3 regions of the Nocardia brasiliensis ATCC 700358 genome follow, and region 2 is predicted to be linked to each of the others. Evidence: riboswitches for the same ligand, from Rfam matches in the RefSeq annotation. Region 2 holds a riboswitch; each other region holds the start of a gene.
The links. A riboswitch is a leader RNA that binds a small molecule or an ion and turns the genes downstream of it on or off. The one in region 2 is predicted to bind cobalamin.
Positions count from the first base shown of each region.

Region 1: it holds a riboswitch for cobalamin, as region 2 does, so the genes downstream of both, O3I_RS22040 (methylenetetrahydrofolate reductase) here and metE (5-methyltetrahydropteroyltriglutamate--homocysteine S-methyltransferase) in region 2, are expected to answer to the same signal.
Region 3: it holds a riboswitch for cobalamin, as region 2 does, so the genes downstream of both, O3I_RS07640 (ABC transporter substrate-binding protein) here and metE (5-methyltetrahydropteroyltriglutamate--homocysteine S-methyltransferase) in region 2, are expected to answer to the same signal.

Region 1 covers NC_018681.1:4,966,116-4,968,373, forward strand. Annotated here, with positions in the region: gene O3I_RS22025 (helix-turn-helix transcriptional regulator) at 1-454, opposite strand, end outside; gene O3I_RS22030 (DUF1059 domain-containing protein) at 620-811, opposite strand; cobalamin riboswitch at 996-1,130, shown strand; gene O3I_RS22040 (methylenetetrahydrofolate reductase) at 1,268-2,251, shown strand.
Region 2 covers NC_018681.1:7,140,270-7,142,527, reverse strand. Annotated here, with positions in the region: gene metE (5-methyltetrahydropteroyltriglutamate--homocysteine S-methyltransferase) at 1-929, opposite strand, end outside; cobalamin riboswitch at 1,079-1,286, opposite strand; gene O3I_RS46885 (hypothetical protein) at 1,425-1,553, shown strand; gene O3I_RS31710 (pyruvate carboxylase) at 1,685-2,258, shown strand, end outside.
Region 3 covers NC_018681.1:1,723,245-1,725,502, forward strand. Annotated here, with positions in the region: gene O3I_RS07635 (alpha-mannosidase) at 1-975, shown strand, start outside; cobalamin riboswitch at 1,122-1,304, shown strand; gene O3I_RS07640 (ABC transporter substrate-binding protein) at 1,324-2,258, shown strand, end outside.

The sequences.
Region 1 (2,258 bases), 2.2 Mb from region 2:
CCTGATGGGCCCCGCGCAGTCGCAGGCCGCGCAGATAGGCCATCGGAGTGGTGTGCAATTCCTGCTGGAAGGCCAGTTGCATGGATCGCACCGACACGAACCCGGCCGCGGCGATATCGGCGATCCCGACCTCTTCACGCAGGTTCGCCTTCATGTACGCCACCCCCAACCGCACCGAATCCGCCGCCGCGCTGACCATTGCGGGCTCCGGCACGGGCAGTTCGGCGACGGGCAGGACGGCGTCGACGCAGGCCGCCAGATACTCGGCCGCGGGGTCGGTCAGGCCCAGCGCGACGGTCGTCGCCTCAACGCTGCGCTGATGCTCGAGCACCGTACGCACCAGGCGGACGGCCGCCATATCCGGGGCGGGCCCGGCGAAGCCGGGGGCGGTCACCACCCGCAGGAATTCCTCGATCGCCGGGATGTCCCGGCCGTCGAACCTCGTGCTCGTCATTGCCTCACCATCCGATCAACCCCCGAACGGTCGCCTCGGCACCTCCCAAGTTCCGCACTGTCCACCCTACGCATCGCCGTCACGCGGCACGCGCTGTCGAAACTCCGCCGGTCGGCGCCACCGCGGCCCGAATGCCGCGGTCCACCAGACGCCGGTGCCGACGATCTAGGTGGTGACCTTCTCGTCTTCGAGCGACGCACGGATCTGCGCGCGCAGCTCCGGTCCGTCTTCGTGCCGATGCACGGAGATCGCGTGCTCGCTGGCGGCTCGCACGACTTCGTCTTCCTCACCGGCGATGGTGAGCGTGCAGTTCGTTTCGCTGGGGAACCTACGGCAGTCGGCTACTTTTCTCGTCATGGGACGAGCCTCCTGAGAGATCAATATTGCTGGTCTCTACGGTAGACCTCCCAGGTCACCGGGGTCGCGAAAGTAGAAATCGGAGTGGGTGGGGCCGGGCGCGCTTGGCGCGCCTCGAGGTCGTCGCTTATATTCGCGAGCACAACTGGTTCGCCGGAGGTGGAGTCGAGGAGCCCCTGATCCACCGGCCGGTGTCGAGTTCGGGCCGCGTTCACGCGAACCCGGACGAGAGGGAACCCGGTGCGAATCCGGGACTGTCCCGCAACGGTGAATGGGCGCGCCCATGAGTCCGAAGACCTGCCGATTGTGCCGGGTACGCCGTATCCGGCGGTCGTCGCCTCGTGGATCGGGCGTAACGCCGAGTGGACCCGGGCACGGGATTGATGCTTCGAGGGCTCCGTCAGCGTTTCGCCCATTATGGGTGGTGGCCACAGGGCGCTACCACGGAGTTCATCAATGCTGAACCCTCACAAGAGTTTTCCCGCTCGCATCGCACCCGCGGTGCGCGGCGTGCCGTCGGTCGTGCAGAGCTTGCGCCTGCACTCGCGGCAGCGGGTGCCGTTCTCGGTGGAGTTCAATCCGCCCCGCGACGCCGCGGGGGAAGCGCGACTGTGGCGCGCGGTTCGCGAATTCGAGCGCATGCATCCGGCGTTCGTCTCGATGACCTACGGCGCGGGCGGTTCGACCAAGGACCGGACCGCGCGGATCACCGGCGCGCTGGCGCAGGAGACCACCTTGCTGCCGGTGGCGCATCTGACAGCGGTCGGGCACAGCATCGCCGAACTGCGCGCGCTGGTCGGCTCCTACGCCGACTACGGCATCCGCAACATTCTGGTGCTGCGTGGCGACCCGCCGGGCGATCCGCTCGGCGAATGGCACAAACATCCCGAGGGAGTCGAGTACGCCGAGGAACTGGTGCGGATCGTGCGGGATCTCGGCGACTTCAACGTCGGGGTCGCCTCGTTCCCGCAGCTGCACCACCGCTCCCCCGACCTGGACACCGACACCGCGTTCCTGGCCGCGAAACTCCGTGCCGGAGCGGATTATTCGATCACCCAGATGTTCTTCGAGGTCGACCATTACCTGCGTCTGCGCGACCGCCTCGCGGCCGCCGATCCGGAGCAGGGGGCCAAGCCGATCATTCCCGAGCTGATGCCCGTCACGTCGCTGCGCACCGTGGCGCGGGCGGAGGAACTCAGTGGTCGCGCGCTGCCCGAGCCGATCATGGCGCGACTGCTCCGGGCGGCGGGCACCGGCCCCGAGGAGAACCGCGCCGCGGTTCGTGAGGTCGGGATCGAACTCGCCACCGAACTCGCCCAGCGACTCATCGACGAGGGCGCACCCTGCCTGCACTTCATCACGTTGAACTTCGCCAAGGCGACCACCGAGGTGCTGACCAACCTGGGCTACGCGGTGACCGCCGCCCCGCTGAGCGCCTGATTCACCC
Region 2 (2,258 bases):
CCGAGGGTGGTCAGCGACTTGTCGAGGTCCGTGCGCCACACGTTGCGTCCGTCGACCACGCCGGCGACGAGCAGTTTGCTCGAGAGCGCGGGCACCGCCGCGACGTCGGAAACATCGGTGCCGGAGGTGAAGTCGAGCGCGATGCCCTCGACGTCGGTGCTCGCGAGCGCGGTCAGCGCGGCGTCGGGGTGCCCGAAGTAGGTCGCCACCAGGATCGCGGGACGCTCCGCCGAGGCGGTGAGTTCGGCGTAAGTGCTACGCACCAGCTCGATTTCGGCCGCAGTGAGATCGGTGACCAGGATCGGCTCATCGAGTTGGACCCAGCCGAGGCCGGCTGCGGCGAGCTGTGCGAGCAGGTCACGATAGAGCGGCACCAGTTCGGCGAGCCGGTCCAGCGCCGCGCCGCCCGTGGCCTTGGCCAGCTTCAGGAAGGTGACCGGACCGATCACCACCGGCCGGGCCGCGACACCCAGGTCCAGTGCTTCGCGCACCTCGGCCAGGAGCTTCTCCGGGTGCAGCGAGAACGCGGTGTCCGCACCGATTTCCGGCACCAGGTAGTGGTAGTTGGTGTCGAACCACTTGGTCATCTCCAGCGGCTCGACGGTCTCGTTGCCGCGCGCGGCCGCGAAGTACCGATCCAGCGGGTCGGCGATGCCGGCGACCCGCGGTGGCAGCGCGCCGAGCAGTACGGCCGTGTCGAGCACCTGGTCGTAGTACGAGAAGGTGCCGACGGGAATCGAATCCAGGCCTGCCGCTTGGAGTTCGGCAAGCTGGGCCTGCCGCAGCTCGCGCGCGACGGCGTGCAGCTGATCGGCGTCGATCTTGCCGGCCCAGTAGGATTCGGTGGCCCGCTTGAGTTCACGTCGCGGCCCCACCCGTGGTAGCCCGAGAACCGTTGCGGTGAACGGTGTCTGATGTACAACAGTCACGATGTCTCTCCAGTGCTGAGTCGTGGACCATCGCCATACGGGCGGCGCGGTCACCGGCTGACGAGCCGGCCGACCACGAAGGGAGCCCGACACTGCAGCACTGGTGCAACCGCACGCCCAAATCCACGAGGCGGTGGTCGCCGGATACGGCGTACCCGGCACGGCTGGCAGGTCTTCGGACTCACAGGCACCGGCCGTTGTCGGCCGACCTACTAACCGTCGCTTTCCGGGTTGGGGTACCCAGTGCTCGTGACGGCATTCGTTCCTGTTTACCGCTGCGGGACAGTCCCGGATTCCCACCGGGTTCCCTCTCGCCCGGCCCCCCGTTTCCGGGCGGCCGAACTCGGCTCCGTGCGCGTCGTCGGGGCTCCATCTCGCGCGCATCGGTGAACCAGCTGCGCGTACCAGCATAGGCCGAGGCCGCTCGCGGTGGTGTGCCCGGGCGCGTCACCAGGGAGTACCGACAACTGCCTGCCGGAAATCCGGCTGCGGGCGGTGTTGTCGCAGATCGTGCGGGTGCCGTTCACCGGTGGCCTGGTCGCCGAAGAACGCAGGCTGATGTTCGGTCTCGCCGTCGGTCAGTTCCGCGGTGGGCTGCGGCACCGGACCTTGCGCTGGGCATAGCTCGGCGGCGGGCCGGATCTGTGACGGCCCGGTGAACGCAACTTCGCAGCGTTGCCCTGTGCTGTTGTGAAGATCCCTGCGAAGGCTGCATCAGTGTCTGTGAGATGCGCGCAGCCGGGTACCTTAGGCCAATGTTCACGAAAGTCTTGGTCGCCAACCGCGGCGAGATCGCCATCAGGGCCTTCCGTGCGGCCTACGAACTCGGCGTGGGGACGGTAGCCGTCTTCCCGTACGAGGACCGCAACTCGGTCCATCGGATGAAGGCGGCCGAGTCGTACCAGATCGGTGAGCAAGGGCACCCGGTCCGGGCCTATCTCTCGATCGACGCGATCATCGACGCGGCGAAGTCGGCGGGCGCCGACGCGGTGTACCCCGGCTACGGCTTCCTGTCCGAGAACCCGGACCTCGCGGCGGCTTGTGCCCGCGAGGGCATCACCTTCATCGGCCCCTCCGCCGAGGTGCTCGAGCTCGCGGGCAACAAGGCGCGCGCCATCGCCGCCGCCAAGGCCGCGGGCCTGCCGGTGCTGCGTTCCAGCGCGCCGAGCGCGGACGTGGACGAACTGCTCGCGGCCGCGCAGGAGCTGGAGTACCCGATCTTCGTCAAGGCGGTCGCCGGTGGTGGCGGGCGCGGCATGCGCCGGGTCGCCGAGCCCGCGCAGCTGCGCGAGTCGATCGAGGCCGCCTCGCGCGAGGCCGAATCGGCCT
Region 3 (2,258 bases), 4.0 Mb from region 2:
CGCGAGACGCTGCCGCCGCAGACACCTGCGAACCTGCTGCAGCTGCATCCGGATCTGCCCAACTCGTGGGACGCCTGGGATGTCGATCTGTTCTACCGGAACCGGGTCACCGATCTCACCGACACGGATTTCGTGGTGGCGGAGACGGATTCGCCGATCGATGCGGTGGTGCGGGTGGGCCGCTCGTTCGGTTCGTCCAAGATCGAGCAGACGCTCACGTTGCGCGCGGGCGCGCGCAGCCTCGACATCGACACCCGCGTCGACTGGTACGAGACCGAGAAATTCCTCAAACTGGCCTTCCCCCTGGACATCCACGCCGACCGCTACGCGTCCGAGACCCAGTTCGGGCACCTGTACCGGCCCACGCACATGAATACCAGTTGGGAATACGCGAAGTTCGAAGCCTGCAATCATCGGTTCGTGCACTTCGCCGAACCCGGCTGGGGTGTCGGGCTGGTCAACGATTCCACCTACGGCCACGACGTCACCCGGACCGTCCGGCCCGACGGCGGGACGACGACAACGGTGCGGGCTTCGCTGTTGCGCGCGCCGCGGTTCCCCGATCCGGAGACCGATCACGGCACCCACGACTTCCGGCACGCTCTGTTGCCGGGCGCCTCGATCGGGGACGCGGTCGCCGCAGGCTATCGCATCAACCTCGCCCGCCCGACCGCCGGCGTCGCCGACCCGGTCGCGCCCCTGTTCACGGTCGACAACGACGCGGTGGTGACCAGCGCGGTCAAACTCGCCGATGACGGCAGCGGCGATATCGTCCTGCGCCTCTACGAAGCGCACGGTGGGCGGGCCGACGCCCTGGTCACCCCGGATTTCGAGACCACCGGCCACCAGGCGTGCGATCTGCTGGAACGGCCGCTGCCGGGCGAAGGTCCGGCACTTGCGGAATCGGGCGGAGTTCGCCTGCGGCTGCGGCCTTTCCAGCTCGTCACGCTCCGCTTCACGCGTCCTGCGGGATAGACCGGGGTGGCCCCGCGCCGGGGTGTAGCGGCGCGGGGCCATCGTGGCTGCCGGTACACGCTCCGGCACGCTCCACGGTAACCCCAAAATATTTATTAGGGAAGCCGAACTCGCCGAGTCGTGGCGAATCCCGAGGTGAAGCTGCGGTTTCGCGGCCCGGGCCTTGTAACGTTCTGATCGGCGTAGGGAACACCGGTGCGAATCCGGGGCTGTCCCGCAACTGTCACCGAGGAGCAAACCGCCAGTTCATGGCCACGACCTGCCCAGGTTGGAAGGCCGGCGGTGCGCGTCGAATCGGGAGCCAGGATACCTGCGCCGCGGTAAGGGACGAACACCACGAGGATGGCGATGCACAACTCCACATCGACCGCGCCCGCATTCGGGCGGCGGCGGTTACTACTGGGTGCGACCGCGCTGGCAGCGGTCGGCGGCGCGTGGGCGCTGACCGGCTGCGATAGCGGCGCGAACCCCGGCGACGCACCCGATGGCCCACCCCGGCCCGGCGGGCGGTTGCGCACGGCGATCGCGGGACGGTCGGCGACCGCCGATGTGCTCGACCCCCATCAAGCGGGCAGTTCGGCGGGCGGCGCGGTCTCCAAGAACGTGTGGGACAAGCTGGTGGCCTACAACAACGACCTCACCCTGCGGTACCGCTTGGCGGAATCGTTGCAGCCCAATGCCGATGGCAGCGAGTGGCGGATCGCCCTGCGTCCGGGCGTGCTCTTCAGCGACGGCACACCTCTCACCTCCCGGGACGTGCTGTGGAGTTTCACGCGCATGCTGGACCCGGCGCGCAAGTCCTCCGGTGACCTCGCCATGGTCGACATGGCCCGGACGCGTGCCGACGGCGATCTCGGCGTGGTGGTGGCGATGAAAACGCCGCTGGCGGACTTCGGTTCGGTGCTGGCGGGCTGGTACTGCTACATCGTCAAGGACGGCACGACCACCTTCGACGAGCGCACCCTGCCGGTGGGCACCGGACCCTTCGCGCTGGTGCGGTGGTCGCCCGGTGACCGAACGCTGTTGCGGCGCAACGAGCGACACTGGGACGGTCCGGCCCTGCTGGACGAGGTGGAGATCATCCAGATCGCCGAGACCGAGGCCAGGGTGAACGCCTTCCTCTCCGATCAGGCCGATGTGGTGCACGAGGTTTCGTACCTGCAGGCCAGCAATCTGTCCAGCGATCCGGACGTCTCGGTGATCGTGCCGCCCGCCGGGTTGATGGGCGCCTTCCAGATGCGGGTGGATATCCCGCCGTTCGACGACGTGCGCGTACGGCAGGC